DNA from 4 places in the Streptomyces luteosporeus genome. Region 4 is predicted to be linked to each of the others. Evidence: riboswitches for the same ligand, from Rfam matches in the RefSeq annotation. Region 4 holds a riboswitch; each other region holds the start of a gene.
The links. A riboswitch is a leader RNA that binds a small molecule or an ion and turns the genes downstream of it on or off. The one in region 4 is predicted to bind cyclic di-AMP.

Region 1 (4,139 bases), on a different contig from region 4:
CGGCCGAGGCGAAGAAGAGGACGACGGCCCAGCACGCGGTCAGGGTGACGGCGTTGAGCCGGCCGCTGCCGAAGAGCCAGGCGGTCGCGAACAGCAGCAGTCCGGCCAGCAGATACGTCGAGGTGATCATGATGCGCCGGCCGAGCGTGTCGAAGAGCTTGCCGAGGAAGAGCGGGCCCAGGAAGTTGCCCACTGCTATGACGGCGAAGAAATAGCCGGTGCGGGAGGTGGAGACGCCGAAGAAGCGGGTGAGGATCGCGCCGAAGCCGAACGTGATGGCGTTGTAGAGGAACGCCTGTCCGATGAAGAGGGCGAGCCCCAGCACCGCCCGGCGGCGGTAGTCGGAGAAGACGGTCCGGGCGATGTCCCGGAATCCGAAGCTCTCGCGCTGGCGAATGGTGAAGCGCCCCTTCGCGGGCGGCAGCTCGGCGCCCTTCTCCGCGACGACGCGTTTCTCGATCTCCGTGACCAGCTCCTCCGCCTCCCCGCTGCGGCCATGGATGAACAGCCAGCGTGGGCTTTCGGGAACGTGGCGCCGGACGAGCAGGATCACCAGGCCCAGCACGACGCCGAGCCCGAAGGTCAGCCGCCAGCCGACGTCCTTGGCGAAGATGCTCGTGTCCAGCATCAGGATCGACAGCAGCGATCCGGCGATCGCGCCGAGCCAGAAGCTGCCGTTGATGATCAGGTCGACGCGGCCGCGGTAGACGGCCGGGATGAGTTCGTCGATGGCGGAGTTGATGGCCGCGTACTCGCCGCCGATGCCGAAGCCCGTCATGAAGCGGAAGACGAAGAACCACCAGGACGAGTACGACAGTGCGGTCAGCGCGGTCGCCGACAGGTAGACGGCCAGGGTGACCATGAAGAGTTTCTTGCGGCCGAAGAGGTCGGTGAGCCGGCCGAAGAACAGCGCCCCGGAACACGCCCCCGCCACGTACAGCGCGGCGGCCAGGCCCGTCACCCCGCCGGAGGTGATGGGCAGGCCGCTGCCCTGTTCGGAGAGGCGGCCGGCGATGTTGCCGACGACCGTGACCTCCAGACCGTCCAGCACCCAGACGGTGCCCAGCCCGATCACCACCGTCCAGTGCCACCGGGACCAGGGCAGCCGGTCCAGGCGGGCGGGAACGGACGTGGTGATCGTCGGTGCGGTCGTCGTCACATCCTCTGATTTCCCGATCACACGGATAACATTCCCGGAAAATCGGGATACGTAGGGGAATCCACGCCGCTATGACCCGGCTGCCTCCCTGCGGTTGCGGAGCGCGCGCTACGGCTGCAGGCCCCGGCTGCGCAGCCAGGACAGCGGGTCCACCGGGGCGCCACCGCCCGGCCGCACCTCCAGGTGCAGATGGGGACCGGTGACATTGCCGGTCGCCCCGACCCGGCCGATGACCGTGCCGGCGCCGACCTTGCCGGAGGTGATCACCATCGACGACAGGTGGCAGTACCAGACCTCCGTACCGTCACCGAGGGTGAGCACGACGCGGTAGCCGTACGCGCCCGCCCAGCCGGCCTGCGTGACCGTGCCCCCGCTCACGGCCCGCACCGGAGTGCCGGTCGGGGCGGCGAAGTCCTCGCCGGTGTGGTGGTGCGACGACCACATCGCCCCGGCCCGCCCGAAGCCGGCGGTCAGGGTGTAGGAGGTCAGGGGCAGTGTGAAGGATGCGGCGGTCTGCGCCTGCGGATGCGCCTGCGGGGCGCGGTGGGGCTGGGGAGCGCGGTGCGCTTGCGGCGCGGAACGCGGGGCCTGCTGAGCGTGCGGGGCCTGTGGGGCCTGGTGGGTCCGCTGCTGCGGCGGCGCGGCCTGGGCGGGTGCGGCTGCCGCCGCGTGCGCCGCTGCCGCGCGGGCTGCCGCCGCCCGGGCCGCGGCAGCGGCCTTGGCCTCGGCCTCCGCCACTGCCGCCTGCTGCGCGGCCATCGCATGGTGCCGTTCCGCTGCCGCCCGGGCCTCGGCCGCCTGCACGGCCGCTTCCGCCGCCTCCTGCTGGTGCTCGGCCTGCTGCATGATGCGCGTCCGCAGCACCTCGCCCGCGTCGGCGGCTTCCTCGGTGAACGCCGCCGCGGATGCCGCGGGGGCGGCGGGTGCGTCCCGGCCGGGGTCGGGCACGGATATGGGGGCCGCCGGGCGGTCCTGCGCGCTGGCCATGCCGCCCGCGCCGACGGCCGCGATCATGCCCACGCCGAGGACGGCACCGCTGCGGGCCATCGTGCCGCCGCGCTGCTTGGCGGCGCGGTGCCGGCCGCGCTCGAGCGGCGTCGCCGGGAGGTCGTCGCCGGGGCCGGTGGCGCCGGGATCGTAGGGCGGGGCGTAAGCCGGGACGATCGGAGGGTCGTACGCGGTGTAGGAACCGTCGTCGGCACCGTGCCTGTTGGACGCCACCGGGGCGCACTCCTTTCCTTCCCACTCGCCTACCGGGTTAGCTGTCGGGTTCGGAGCAGGAAGGTCTCCTACGGGCCGGTGCGCGGCCCGATTCACCCCAAAGGGATGGTTCCCCGGTTCCGTTCACGGGATTCGGCGAAGGCGCGCGGCACCGCCTCTTGCGGCGGTATCCAGGACCGCGCTGCGTTATCGAACGTTAATAGACAGCGCGACCGGATTCCAAGCCGAACGGGTGAATCCGCAGGCGTGTTGACGCTCCGATTTTCTGACGGAGCGTCAATTGTTATGCGCGCTCCCCCGCGGGCCGGCGGCGCCGGGCCGGGCGGGTGCGGCCGCGCCCGGGACGGCGCTGCGCCTGCTCCTGCCGGGGCTGCTCCGACCGGGACTGCTCCTGCCGGGGCGTGGGCACCGCGATCGTCACCGGGATGCCGCTCGGCTCCCGGGCGCCGGTGATGCGGGCCAGCTCGGCGTCCTGCGGGTGGACGTCGGCCGTCGCCGGGGCGATGCGCGCGGTCGCCATCATCTGCCGCATCTCGCGCCGCTCCTCGGGCAGGACGAGCGTGACGACGGTGCCCGCCTCGCCGGCCCGGGCCGTACGGCCGCCGCGGTGCAGGTAGTCCTTGTGGTCGACGGGCGGGTCGATGTTGACGACGAGGTCGAGCCCGTCGATGTGGATGCCGCGCGCCGCCACGTTCGTGGCGATCAGCGCCGTCACCTGCTCGGTGCGGAACTGCTCCAGGACGCGGTTGCGCTGCGGCTGGCTCTTGCCCCCGTGCAGCGCCGCGGCCCGCACACCCTGCGTCAGCAGGCGCTTGACCAGCCGGTCGGCGCCCCGCTTGGTGTCCACGAACATGATCACGCGGCCTTCGCGGGCCGCGATCCGGGTGACCACCTCGCGCTTGGCCTCCACGTCGGCGACGTGCAGCAGGTGGTGCTCCATGGTCACCACCGCGCCCGCCGAGGGGTCGACGGAGTGGGTGACGGGGTCCGTCAGGAAGCGGCGGACGAGCCGGTCGACGTTGCGGTCCAGCGTCGCGGAGAACAGCATCCGCTGGCCGCCCGGGGCGACCTGGTCGAGCAGGCGGGTGACCTGGGGCAGGAAGCCCATGTCGGCCATCTGGTCCGCCTCGTCCAGGACGGTGACGGTCACGTCGCCCAGGGCGCAGTCGCCGCGCTGGAGCAGGTCGGCGAGCCGGCCCGGCGTCGCGACCATGACCTCGGCACCGCGGCCGAGGGCCTGCGCCTGCCGGCCGATGGACAGCCCGCCGACGACGGTGACCGTACGCAGGTCCAGGGCGGCCGCGTAGGGGGTGAGGGAGTCGGTGACCTGCTGCGCGAGCTCGCGGGTGGGCACCAGCACCAGCGCCAGCGGCCGGCCCGGCAGGGCCCGCCGGCCCGCGGTACGGGCCAGGAGCGCGAGCCCGAAGGCGAGGGTCTTGCCGGAACCGGTACGCCCACGGCCGAGGACGTCGCGCCCGGCGAGGGAATTCGGCAGGGTCGCGGCCTGAATGGGGAAGGGCTCGGTGACGCCCTCGCGGGTCAGCGTCTTCAGCAGCGCGCTGGGCATGTCGAGGTCGGCGAAGGAGGCGACGGGCGGCAGCGCCGGCGTCGTGGCCTCGGGCACCTCGAAGTCGGCGGCCGGCTCGACGACGGCGGCAGCAGCCCGTGCGGGGCCGCTGGCGCGGCGCCGGGCGGGACGGCCTTCGCGGGCGGGACGGTCTTCGCGGCCGGGGCGGCTGTCGCCACGGGAGCGGGTGCT
Region 2 (4,139 bases), on a different contig from region 4:
ACGGCCACCGGCCGGCGGCCGAGGCCGGCCCGGCGCGCCCGGCCGGGCTGTACGGCGCGAGCAAGCTCGCCGGCACCCTCGCGGTGACCGGATCCGGCCTGGACGCGGTGGTGCTGCGGGTGTTCAACCCCGTCGGCCCCGGCGCCCCGGCCGCCTCCCTGCCCGGCCGGCTGGCCGCCGCGCCGCGCGCGGCGGGCCCCGACGGCCGGGTGAAGACGGGCGACCTGTCGGCGTACCGCGACTTCGTCGACGTACGGGACGTCGCGGAGGCCGTCGCCCGGGCCGTGACCGCGCCCCGGCCGCTGCCCGCCGTCCTCAACGTCGGCAGCGGCACGGCCCGTCTCGTACGGGACGTCGCCGAGGGGCTGCTGCGGGCGGGCGGCTTCACGGGGGACGTGGGCGAGCGCGTCGACGAGCAGGGCGACGGTTCGCCGCGCTCGGCCGCCGTGCCCTGGCAGCAGGCCGACACCACCGCCGTCACCCGCAGCCTGGGGTGGACCCCGCGCCGCTCGCTGGAGGAGTCCCTGGCGGATCTGTGGGCCGAGGTGCGCGACCGGCCCGAGGAGTACGTCCGGTGACGTCCGGGCGGCTGCTGGTCCCGCTGTACGTCCATCCCGGCGAGGGGCCACAGGCGTGGGAGGCCCTGCTGCGCGAGGCCCCGCGCCTGCACGCGGTGGTGCTCAACGCGGCCGACGGTCCCGGCGACCGGCCCGATCCGGCCTTCCGTGCGGTGGCCGGACGGCTGCGCGCCGCGGGCGTCGCGCTGCTGGGGTACGTCGACACCGGGTACGGCCGGCGGCGCACCCGCGCCGTGGTCGCCGACGTGCGCCGGCACCGCCGGTGGTACGAGGTGGACGGGGTCTTCCTCGACCAGGTGCCGGTGCACGCCGCCCACCTGCCCCGCTACCGCCGGCTGGTGCTGGCCGCGCGGGTGCTGGGCGCCCGCAGCGCCGTGCTCAACCCGGGCACGCACCCGGACCCCGGGTACGCGGAGCTGGCCGATGTGCTGGTGACCTTCGAGGGGACGTGGGAGGACTACCGCCGGGCGCGGGTGCCGGCGTGGACGGCCGACCATCCGCCGGAGCGCTTCTGCCACCTGGTGCACGCGGTGCCCGAGGGGCGGGCGCACGAGGTGGCCCGCACGGCCGCGGTCCGCGGCGCGGGCGTGCACTGCGCCGTGCCGGGCACGGGTGCGAACCCGTGGCGCAGCGCCCCGCCGCCGGCCGGTGCGCAGGAGATGCAGGAACAGGAACGGGAACAGGAACGGGGAGGGACGCGGTGAAGGACCGGCGCCTACGGGCCGGGTTGCTGGGCGTGCTGCTGCTGGTGCTGGCGAGTTGCTCGTCGGCGCCGGAGGAGGACGAGGACGGCGAGCCGGACGGGAGGCCGACGGCCACCGCGCCGGCCCCCTCGGGGCGGCCCGGTGACCGCTGGCAGCCGCGCCCGGGCACGGCCTGGCAGTGGCAGCTCGGCGGGAAGCTCGCCGCGGCCGACACCTCCCTCGACGTGCCCGTCTACGACATCGACGGCTTCGAGAACACGGCGGAGACCGTGGCGGCGCTGCACGCCCGCGGCCGGAAGGTGATCTGTTACATCAACGCCGGTGCGTGGGAGGACTTCCGGCCGGACAAGGACGCGTTCCCCAAGGGGCTGCTGGGCCGCAAGAACAAGGGCTGGGACGGCGAGAAGTGGCTGGACATCCGCCGTCTGGACGAGCTGCGGCCGCTCATGGCCGCCCGCATGGACATGTGCCGTCAGAAGGGTTTCGACGCGGTCGAGCCGGATCTGACGGAGGGGTTCCGCAACGGCACGGGATTTCCGCTGACGGCCGCCCACCAGCTGGCGTTCAACCGGATGCTGGCGCGGCTGGCGCACGAGCGCGGGCTCGCGGTGGGGCTGAAGAACGACCTGGAGCAGATTCCCGCGCTGGTGGGCGACTTCGACTTCGCGGTGAACGAGCAGTGCGCGCAGTACAAGGAGTGCGAGAAGCTGACCCCCTTCATCAAGGAGAACAAAGCGGTCTTCCACGTCGAATACGACCTTCCGACGGACAAATTCTGCGGCACGGCGAAGCGGCTGGGGCTGAGTTCGATGCGCAAGAAGCTGGAGCTGGACGCCTGGCGCGAGCCGTGCTGACGGGCCGTCACCTACCCGCGGTAGCCCGCCTTCCGTCGCAGGACAGGCGGTCTGGACAGGTGATGGTTGCACCATTTCGCCCGAAGTGAAGAAGTTCACAATTGCCGCTCCGGGTACGGAATCCGGGCGGGCGATGGTGCAGGATCTCTCGTCGAACACAAGATCCCGTCACCGAGGCGGGCCACCCGGGCGGAACGCCGAGTCCTGCCGCCGCACCGGGTGCGGAATCGATTCGTCGATCGGCAGGAGCGGGAGACCCAAGCGGTACGGACCACGAACGCGGTGGTCCTTGGGGTGAAGCCAGATGCTGGCCGGGCAACTTCGCAGCCCGAACCCGACAGGTCATCTTTCGCAGGCGGATGCCGAAGGGCTGTGGCATGTCTGCGTTGCCTCGCATACCTGCACTCGTTTCCCGGGCCGCCACCGCGTCGGCCCTGACCGCCGCCACCGTCGCGGCATCGGTCCTCGTTCCCGGCCTCGCCCCCGGCGCCTCGGCGGCGACCACCGGCGAGCAGGCACTGAGGATCGCGGCCTCCAAGGCCGGCTCCCCCTACCAGTGGGGCGCCACCGGCCCCAACCGCTTCGACTGCTCGGGCCTGACCCTGTACTCGTTCAAGAAGGCCGGCAAGAACCTGCCGCGCACCGCCGCCGACCAGTACAACCGCACCCGGCACATCTCCGCCGGCTCCCGCACACCGGGCGACCTGGTGTTCTTCCACTCCGGCAGCAACGTCTACCACGTCGGGATCTACGCGGGTAGCAACACGATCTGGCACGCCCCCAAGCCGGGCACCACCGTGCGCAAGGAACGCATCTGGACCGGCAGCGTCTGGTACGGCCGGGTGGGCTGACCCCCGCCCCGGCCTCCCGTCCTCGCCGGCCGCCGTCAGGCGACGGCGAGGACGATCTTTCCGGTGAGGTGGCCGTGCTCGCTCTCCCGGTGCGCGTCGGCCGCCTCCTCCAGGCGGTAGAGGCGGTGGACGGGCAGCTGCAGCAGCCCCGCCTCGTGCAGGGCCAGCGCCTCGTTCAGCGCGGGCACCGGCCGTACCTCCCGGCCGCCCGAGCTGAAGCGGGCCCCGTGCAGCCGGGCGCCCTCGGCGTCGGCGATCGACACCACCCGGTCGGCGCCGCCGGTCACCTCGACGGACACCCACACGGCGTCCCCCTTGCCCACGGCGTCCAGCGCCGCGTCCACCCGGCCGGGCGCGGCCGCCTCGCGCACCCGCTCGGCGAGCCCCTGCCCGTACGTCACCGGGATCGCCCCGAGGCCGCGCAGGTAGGCGTGGTTGGACTCGCTCGCCGTGCCGATGACCCGCACCCCGCGGGCCCGGGCGAACTGCACGGCCAGGGTGCCCACGCCGCCGGCGGCGCCGTGGACGAGCAGCGTCTCGCCGTCGCCGAGGTCCAGCAGCTCCATCACCCGCCGGGCCGTCTCGGCGGCCACCGGCAGGGCGGCCGCCTCCTCCCAGGCGAGCGAGACGGGCTTGATGACGACCTGGTCCTCCCGGGCCAGCGCCTGCTCGGCGTAGGCGCCGGTCACGGTGCGCCCGAACACGGCGTCCCCCGCCCGTACCTGCGTCACGCCCTCCCCCACCGCCTCGACCAGGCCGGACGCCTCCACGCCGGGGACGTGCGGCAGCTCCAGGGGGAAGGTGCCGGCCATGGCACCGCTGCGCAGCTTGTGGTCGAGCGGGTTGACGCCGGCGCAGCGCACCGCGATGCGGACCTGTCCCGGCCCGGGGACGGGCAGCGGCACCTCGACCGGCCGCAGGACGTCGGCCGGTCCGTACGAGCTGAAGGAGATCGCCTTGATCGTCGTCATGTGATCACCTTGATCGACGACCGGCCGATTCGCCGCCAGGCCGGGCCGGACCGCCACCCGGATACCGTGCTCCGGTGCCGGCGCCTACGCCCCTTCCTCGGCGAGCCGCTTGACGCCTTCGAGGGTGGCGCGCATGCCCGCCTTGAACTCCTCCAGCCGCATGGCCACGAGCTCCTCCTCG
Region 3 (4,139 bases), on a different contig from region 4:
CGCTACGACGGCCCCGTAGAGCTCGCGACCTGGCGTTTTGCCACCCAAAACCTGGTCATCGGCGGGCAGCGGATCGCCGAGGGCGACCCCGTCCTGGTGGTGCTGGCGGCCGCCGACCGCGACCCCGAACGGTTCGCCGATCCGGACGCCTTGGACCTCTCCCGCCGCGACAACCAGCACTTGGGCTACGGACACGGCATCCATTACTGTCTCGGCGCACCGCTCGCCCGCCTCGAAGGGCAGACCGCGCTCGCCACCCTGCTGCGCCGGCTGCCCGACCTCCGGCTCGCCGCCGCACCGGAGGACCTGCGCTGGCGCGGCGGCCTGATCATGCGCGGCCTGCGCACGCTGCCCGTGGAATTCACGGCGCGTCCGCCCGCGCAGGCACCCGCACGCCCTTAGCACATGACGTCCGGTCACCCCGCGGTTATCGCAGCGTGACCTCCGCTACACCGGGTTGTGACTCTTGGGGGCCGTCGCTATGTTCGACGACCATCCGAAGCCGCCTACCCGAGAGGGCCCGAACATGCGCTCAGGCACTGGTAGACATCGCCGTCCCCGTCAGGTCCCCGCCATCGTGCTCGCGGCGGGGGTGACGGGAGCCAGCGTCGCCATGCCGCTGCTGGCTGCCACCAGCGCCACCGCGGCCGACGCGGGCACCTGGGACAAGGTCGCCCAGTGCGAGAGCGGGGGGATGTGGAGCGCCAACCAGGGCAACGGCTTCTTCGGCGGCCTGCAGATCACCCAGGAGCTGTGGGAGCAGTACGGCGGCATCTCGTACGCGCCCCGGCCCGACCTCGCGAGCCGCTCCCAGCAGATCGCCATCGCCGAGAGCATCCTCAAGTCCCAGGGCGCCGGCCCGTGGACGAGCTGCGGTGAGCGCGCGGGCCTCGCCCACAGCGAGCGGGCGCCCGAGGTGGACCCGGGCACCAAGGCCACCCCGCCGCCGGCCGCCGAGACCGGCCGCACGCCGGAGCACACGACCAAGCCCGCGCCGGAGCACGGCTCTCCCGCTCCGGACGCCTCCCGTGCCCCCGATGCCACCCCCGCGCCCTCCGGCACGCCGTCCGGGTCGCCGTCGACGTCGCCCTCCGGGACGGCCACGCCCGCGCCCGGCAGCTCCGGTGCACCCTCCGGCGCCACCCCGGACGCCTCGCACACGCCGGATGCCGGTGGCACTCCGTCAGCTCCCGCGAGCGGCACGCCGGACGCCGGGCCGGGCAAGCACCGCAAGGAGCCCGGCGCCGACCTCCCGTCGGCTCCGGCCGACGGCTCCGCCGGCCCGGCGGGCACGCCCGGAGCCGGCGGCGCGTCCGCCGGGGACGCCGGCGCGGCGGAGGGCTCGGGCCGCCACCGCGCGACCCCGACCGGTCCGGACGACGGCGCACAGCGACCCTCGCGCGGGGGCGATTCCCGGCCGGGCATCCCGGCCGCAAACGACTACACCGTGCAGCCGGGTGACAACCTGTCAGTGATCGCCCAGGAGCACGCGGTCTCCGGCGGCTGGCAGACGCTGTATCAGAAGAACGAAAAAGTTGTCGGAACTGATCCGGACCTTATCCTCCCTGGTCAGCGCCTGGATATCCGTCAATAGCCATGCGGAAAGGGCCGAATGTCCGTTCCAGTCGAAAGTGAGACATGGGTCTCTTCGGCTCGGCGGCGGAGAGCGTCCGTCCGATTTGCGTCCACCTAGGGCCACCTGCGGAAACGTCAGGTTTCCCGCGGTAACCAGAGGCGGCCTTGGCTGAAAAGTGGGGTTTGAACCCGCAGGCCGCCTGTGCTTACCGTCTTCATCGCTCGCCACCGCGAGCACCACGGTCGCCACGCCGAATCCTGCCGGCGGCCGGGGGAGTCGTCGCGCAAGCGCCGTAGGCAGGAGCGGGGGACCCAAGGTAGGTGCCGGACGGACCGGCGGTCAGCGGACCGCAGGGACGGACGGCTTGGGGTGAAGCCCGGTGTTCGCACCGGGCCGGGCAGTCTCACAGCCCGAACCCGACAGCTCACCTCGTAGGCGTCGGTGAGGAAAACGACTTATGTCCAAGGGCAAGCACCGTCGTCCGTCCAAGGCCGTCCGAATCGTCACGCTCGCCGGCGTCACCGGCGCCGCGGTCGCCGCCCCGCTGATGGTCGCGACCTCCGCCAACGCCGCCTCCGTCTCGACCTGGGACAAGGTCGCCCAGTGCGAGTCCAGCGGCAACTGGCACATCAACACCGGCAACGGCTACTACGGCGGCCTGCAGTTCTCGAACGAATCCTGGAAGGCCGCGGGCGGCACCAAGTACGCCCCGCGCGCCGACCTCGCCAGCAAGTCCCAGCAGATCGCCACCGCCGAGCGCCTGCTGGCCATGCAGGGCCCGGGCGCCTGGGGCTGCGCCGGCGCGGGCAACCTGACCTCCGGCGGCGCCAAGGCCGACGTCGACACCTCCGACGACGAGTCCGGCTCCGGCTACACCAAGAAGACCCGCAAGAACACCTCCGCCGAGGGCGCCCACTCCACCAGGAACCACGCGGACCGCAGCGAGCGCCACAGCGCTTCCCAGCGGGCCGCGGCGGCGCAGCAGGACGCCGACGACGCGGGCGAGGAGGCCGCGGCGGCCAAGAAGGCCGCGCCGCGCGAGGTCAAGCAGGGCAACGGCGAGTACAAGGTCAAGGAGGGCGACACCCTCGGGACCATCGCCGACGCCCAGAAGGTGCGCGGTGGCTGGGCGAAGCTCTACGACCTCAACAAGGACGTCATCGACAACGCCGATCTGATCTTCCCCGGTCAGCAGCTGCACCTGCGCTGACCGGAGCCGGTCGAAAGGTGCCGGGCGGCCCGTGGCCGCCCGGCTGCCGGGACCGGCCGCACGACCGCCCCGTTCCGCTGCGCTTCCCCCCGAGCCGCACCGGAGCGGGGCTTCGCCGTTCGAACCACGGTGCCGTTCGAACCGCCGTGCCGGCCGTGTCCCGACGACTGTCCGTTGAGCGAACATACTGGGTTTTCATCCCGTGATATCGGCATTTGTGCCAATTTTCGGCCCGTGGCCCGGTCCAGCGCGGGGAGAGCCCGCGGGGCCCGTTAGGCTCGTGGTGCAGAACTCCAGACACACACGAAGGAGACCCTCGTGCCGTCCATCGACGTCGTCGTAGCTCGCGAGATCCTCGACTCGCGAGGCAACCCCACGGTCGAGGTCGAGGTCGGCCTCGACGACGGCTCCACGGGCCGTGCCGCCGTGCCGTCCGGCGCCTCCACCGGCGCCTTCGAGGCCATCGAGCTCCGCGACGGCGACCCGGACCGCTACCTCGGCAAGGGCGTCGAGAAGGCCGTCCTCGCCGTCATCGAGCAGATCGGCCCGGAGCTGGTCGGCTACGACGCCACCGAGCAGCGCCTGATCGACCAGGCCATGTTCGACCTGGACGCCACCGACAACAAGGGCTCGCTCGGCGCCAACGCCATCCTCGGCGTCTCCCTGGCCGTCGCGCACGCCGCCTCCGAGGCCTCGGACCTGCCCCTCTTCCGCTACCTCGGCGGCCCGAACGCGCACCTGCTGCCCGTTCCGATGATGAACATCCTCAACGGCGGCTCGCACGCCGACTCCAACGTGGACATCCAGGAGTTCATGATCGCGCCGATCGGCGCGGAGTCCTTCTCCGAGGCCCTGCGCTGGGGCACCGAGGTCTACCACACCCTCAAGAAGGTCCTGAAGGCCAAGGGTCTGGCCACCGGCCTGGGCGACGAGGGCGGCTTCGCCCCGAACCTCGGCTCCAACCGCGAGGCCCTCGACCTCATCCTCGAGGCCATCAAGGAGGCCGGCTACACCCCCGGCCAGGACATCGCGCTCGCCCTGGACGTCGCCGCCTCCGAGTTCTACAAGGACGGCGTCTACAAGTTCGAGGGCCAGGACCGCACCGCGGCCCAGATGACCGACTACTACGCCGAGCTCGTCGAGGCCTACCCGCTGGTCTCCATCGAGGACCCGCTGTTCGAGGACGACTGGGACGGCTGGAAGACCATCACCGACAAGCTCGGCGACAAGGTCCAGCTCGTCGGTGACGACCTGTTCGTCACCAACCCCGAGCGCCTCGCCCGCGGCATCGAGGAGGGCACCGCCAACGCCCTGCTGGTCAAGGTCAACCAGATCGGCTCGCTGACCGAGACC
Region 4 (4,139 bases):
GCCCGCACGCGGCCGCCGCGGCCCCTTCGTCATGCGGCACCATGGCGCCCCGAAGGGGCGCGGGGCAGTGTCGATGTGCGGCTGCCGCCGCGCGGGCGCGATCGGCCACGACGTGCCCGCAGGTCCCGGGGTGGTACGTCGGCTGCAGGCCGTTGGTGGCTTGTCGCGCAGTTCCCCGCGCCCCTTCGGGGCCCTAGGAGGGGACGCCCGTGCTCTGCACGGACTCGCGCACCGGCCGCAGCCGGAACGCGCCGGGCGGGCGCCCGGCCCGGCGGGTGGCGAGCTCCCGGGCCCGCTCGGCGTCGCCGCGGGCCACCGCGTCCACCAGCGCCCCGCAGGTCTCCCACGCCTCCAGCGGACGCACCGGCGGCACCGGCACGTACACCCAGGCGATCTTGCGGCGCAGCTGGGTGAGGAGCGCGGCGAGGCTCGGGCTGCCGGAGGCCTGGGCGAGGGTCTCGTCGAACCAGTCGCCGAGCCGGCACAACTCCCCCACCCGGTCCGCGCGGGCCCGGTCGCGGCCCAGCCGGACCAGCCCGCGCAGCACCTTCAGGTGCGCCTCGGTGCGCCGCTGGGCGGCCCGCGCGGCCCCCAGCGGCTCCAGCAGGGCGCGGACGTCCAGCAGGTCGGCGGCCTCGCGCTCGCTGGGCTCGGCCACGCAGGCGCCCGCATGGCGGCGGGTGGTGACGAACCCCTCGGAGGCGAGGGTGCGCAGGGCCTCGCGCACGGGGACGCGGGAGACGCCGTAGCGGCGGGCGAGGAGTTCCTCGACGAGCCTGCTGCCGGGCGGATGGACGCCCGCGACGATGTCGTCCCGGATGGCGGCGCACACGGCGTGCGCGGACAGCCGGCGGACGCCGTCCCGGCCTCCGCCGCCACCGGCGGGTCCGGGGACGGTCACCGTGCCGGCGCCGTCGCCGTTCACGAACGGTCTCTCATCGCTGTACCTCCGGATGTGCCCCGTCGTCTGACGCCCGTTCAGCGACTCTATGCGAGCCGGCCGGGCATTTCCGATGGTGCCTCCTGCCGCACGGACGCCTTTCGGCCAGCCGGTACGGTGCACGAAGGCCCCGGCCGCAGGGGCCGGGGCCTTGCTCGCGCCGTGCGCGGAAGCGGGAGCCGTCAGACGTTGACGCCGTGCGAGGCCAGGTAGGCGACCGGGTCGATGTCGGAGCCGTAGGTCGGGGCCGTGCGGGCCTCGAAGTGCAGGTGCGGGCCGGTGACGTTGCCGGTGGCGCCCGACAGGCCGATCTGCTGGCCCGGGGTGACCGACTGGCCGACGGAGACGTCGATGGACGACAGGTGGCCGTACTGCGTGTACGTGCCGTCGGCCATCTGGATCACGACGTTGTTGCCGTAGGCGCCGCCCCAGCCGGCCTCGACGATCGTGCCCATGCCGACCGCGCGCACCGAGGTGCCCGTCTCGGCGTGGAAGTCGATGCCGGTGTGGCTGCCGGAGGACCACAGGTTGCTGGAGGCCTTGTACGAGGTGGAGACGTAGGAGCCCTCGATCGGGCTGACGAACGTCCCCAGGCGCTTGCGCTCGGCGTCGCGGGCGGCGCGCTCCTTGGCGGCGCGCTCCTCGTCGAGCTTGCGCTGGGCCTCCTCGGCGCGCTGCTTGGCCTCGGCGGCCAGCCGCTTGGCGTTGGCCTCGGCCTGCTGACGGGCGTTGGCCTCGTCGGCGATGCCGCGCTGGGTCTCGGCCTGGGCGTCGACGTTGCCGGCCATGACGTCACCGATGACGACGGCCTGGCTCAGGCCGGTGTCCTCGGGGCGCTGGGAGTCGTCGGAGGCGGCGAAGGCGGGGGCGGCGACACCGGCGACCACACCGGCGGCGGTCAGCGTGGCGATGCCCGCGACGTTGGCGCCCACGCGCACGGCGCGGCTCGGACGACGGTGCTTCCCGGTGGGACGGGTGAACGACATGGCTGTCGCTGATCCTTTCCTTCCTTCTCGCCTACCGGGTTAGCTGACGGGTTCGGAGCAGGAAGGTCTCCTACGGTCCCCTCGTGAAAGGGAACCGATTCACCCCAGGGGACTTTGGGTCCCCGGCTCCCTGCGGCCCTGGGGGTCGCGTGGGACTCGGCGATGGCTGCCCGGGACCGCGGTTTGCGGCTCCGATCTGACGGACTGCCGAGCTGACGCTAATCGTCGTCAGATTCGATCGGCAAACAGAAGTGGGTTTTTATGACGTACGCCACACGACCAACACGCAACCACCGCCTGAAAGTGGACATAAAGGTGGCGCGTGGGTCCCCTCGGACCCACGCGCCACCTCAGTCGAACTGATGCTCCGTCAGGCGGGGATCACCGTCACCGGGCCGATGCCCAGCGCCTTCACGGGCTCGGCGATCTGCGCCGCGTCGCCGACGAGCACCGTCACCAGCCGGTCCGCGGGGAAGGCGCTCACGACGGCGGCGGTGGCCTCCACCGTGCCGGTCAGCGCGAGGCGTTCGTACAGGTGCCCCTGGAAGTCGTCCGGCAAGAACTGCTCGACCTGGTCGGCGAGCGTGCCGGCGACGGCGGCCGCCGTCTCGTACTTCAGCGGGGCGACGCCCACCAGGTTCTGCACGGCGACGTCGCGCTCCTGGTCCGTCAGCCCCTCGGCGGCCAGCGTGCGCAGCACCGTCCACAGGTCCTCGAGGGCGGGGCCGGTGTTGGGGGTGTCGACGGAGCCGCTGATGGCGAGCAGGGAAACGCCGGTGCCCTCCGGCGAGGACAGCAGCACCTGCCCGAAGGAGCGCACGCCGTAGGTGTAGCCCTTCTCCTCGCGCAGGACGCGGTCCAGCCGCGAGGTGAGGGTGCCGCCGAGGCAGTACGTGCCGAGCACCTGGGCCGGCCAGATGCGGTCGTGTCGGTCGGAGCCGGTGCGTCCGATCAGCAGCTGGGTCTGCACCGCACCGGGACGGTCGACGATGACGACGCGGCCGGTGTCGTCGGCGGTGACGGGCTGCGGGGCGCGCCGCTGCGCCGGCGCGCCCGTCCACGCGCCCAGCGACTGCTGCAGGACGTGGTCGAGGTCGGTGCCGGTGAAGTCGCCGACGACCACGGCGGTGGCCGCGGCGGGCCGCACGTGGGCCTCGTAGAAGGCGCGCACGGCGGTGGCGTCGATGCGCTCGACCGTCTCCTGGCTGCCCTGGCGCGGCCGGGACATCCGGACGTCGGCCGGGAACAGCTCGGCGGCCAGCGCCATGGCCGCCCGGCGGGCGGGGTTGGCCAGCTCGTGCGGGATCTCGTCGAGGCGGTTGCGCACCAGGCGCTCGATCTCGCCGTCGGGGAAGGCCGGGCCGCGCAGGGCGTCGGCCAGCAGGCCGAGGGCCTTGGGCAGCCGGGAGGCCGGCACCTCCAGGGACAGCCGTACGCCCGGGTGGTCGGCGTGGGCGTCGAGGGTGGCCCCACAGCGCTCCAGCTCCGCGGCGAACTCCTCGGCGCTGAGCTTGTCCGTGCCCTCGGAGAAGCCGCGGGCCATGATCGTGGCGACGCCGTCCAGGCCCTCGGGCTCGGCGGCCAGCGGGACGTCCAGGACGATCTCGACGGCGATGACCTGCTGCCCGGGGCGGTGGCAGCGCAGCACGGTCAGGCCGTTGGGCAGCTGCCCGCGCTCGGGGGCCGGGAACGCCCAGGGGGTGGGCAGGCCCGGCTTGGGCTGGGGGTGGAACACCATCGAGGGGCCGGCGGTGTCCGTCGTGCTCGCGGCTACGGCGTCGCTCACTTTGCCGTCTCCTCTTCTTCGATCTCGGTGGCGTTCTTGATGGTGTCCTCGTCGACCGTGGGCGCGGTCTGCGGCGTGGGCTCGTAGACCAGCACGGCACGGTTGTCCCGGTGCAGGCGGGCCTTGGCGATCTGCTGCACCTCCTGCGGGGTCACCTCCAGGACGCGCTGGACGGCGGTGAGCGCCAGCTGCGGGTCGCCGAAGAGCGTGGCGAAGCGGCACAGCTCGTCCGCCCGGCCGCTGACGGTGGCGAGCCGGTCCAGCCACTCGCGCTCCAGCTGGGCCTGGGCGCGCTCCATCTCCTCGGGGGTGGGGCCCTCGGCGGCGAAGCGGGTGAGCTCCTCGTCGACGGCGGCCTCGATGTCGGCCACCTCCACGCCGCCGGACGCCTTGACGTCCAGCCAGCCCAGCGAGGGCGCCCCGGCCA

Region 1: it holds a riboswitch for cyclic di-AMP, as region 4 does, so the genes downstream of both, ABD361_RS25925 (M23 family metallopeptidase) here and ABD361_RS06905 (M23 family metallopeptidase) in region 4, are expected to answer to the same signal.
Region 2: it holds a riboswitch for cyclic di-AMP, as region 4 does, so the genes downstream of both, ABD361_RS05520 (C40 family peptidase) here and ABD361_RS06905 (M23 family metallopeptidase) in region 4, are expected to answer to the same signal.
Region 3: it holds a riboswitch for cyclic di-AMP, as region 4 does, so the genes downstream of both, ABD361_RS23875 (transglycosylase family protein) here and ABD361_RS06905 (M23 family metallopeptidase) in region 4, are expected to answer to the same signal.

The regions. Positions count from the first base shown of each region.
Region 1 covers NZ_BAAASL010000024.1:21,868-26,006, forward strand. Annotated here, with positions in the region: gene ABD361_RS25920 (MFS transporter) at 1-1,159, opposite strand, end outside; gene ABD361_RS25925 (M23 family metallopeptidase) at 1,268-2,380, opposite strand; cyclic di-AMP (ydaO/yuaA leader) riboswitch at 2,392-2,528, opposite strand; gene ABD361_RS25930 (DEAD/DEAH box helicase) at 2,664-4,139, opposite strand, start outside.
Region 2 covers NZ_BAAASL010000003.1:345,566-349,704, reverse strand. Annotated here, with positions in the region: gene ABD361_RS05535 (NAD-dependent epimerase/dehydratase family protein) at 1-578, shown strand, start outside; gene ABD361_RS05530 (spherulation-specific family 4 protein) at 575-1,282, shown strand; gene ABD361_RS05525 (endo alpha-1,4 polygalactosaminidase) at 1,279-2,136, shown strand; cyclic di-AMP (ydaO/yuaA leader) riboswitch at 2,360-2,510, shown strand; gene ABD361_RS05520 (C40 family peptidase) at 2,514-2,987, shown strand; gene ABD361_RS05515 (NADP-dependent oxidoreductase) at 3,023-3,949, opposite strand; gene ABD361_RS05510 (SRPBCC family protein) at 4,043-4,139, opposite strand, start outside.
Region 3 covers NZ_BAAASL010000020.1:48,235-52,373, forward strand. Annotated here, with positions in the region: gene ABD361_RS23865 (cytochrome P450 family protein) at 1-402, shown strand, start outside; gene ABD361_RS23870 (transglycosylase family protein) at 593-1,594, shown strand; cyclic di-AMP (ydaO/yuaA leader) riboswitch at 1,855-2,029, shown strand; gene ABD361_RS23875 (transglycosylase family protein) at 2,034-2,786, shown strand; gene eno (phosphopyruvate hydratase) at 3,105-4,139, shown strand, end outside.
Region 4 covers NZ_BAAASL010000004.1:280,878-285,016, forward strand. Annotated here, with positions in the region: gene ABD361_RS06900 (GntR family transcriptional regulator) at 194-901, opposite strand; gene ABD361_RS06905 (M23 family metallopeptidase) at 1,123-1,926, opposite strand; cyclic di-AMP (ydaO/yuaA leader) riboswitch at 1,941-2,098, opposite strand; gene ABD361_RS06910 (M16 family metallopeptidase) at 2,297-3,664, opposite strand; gene ABD361_RS06915 (M16 family metallopeptidase) at 3,709-4,139, opposite strand, start outside.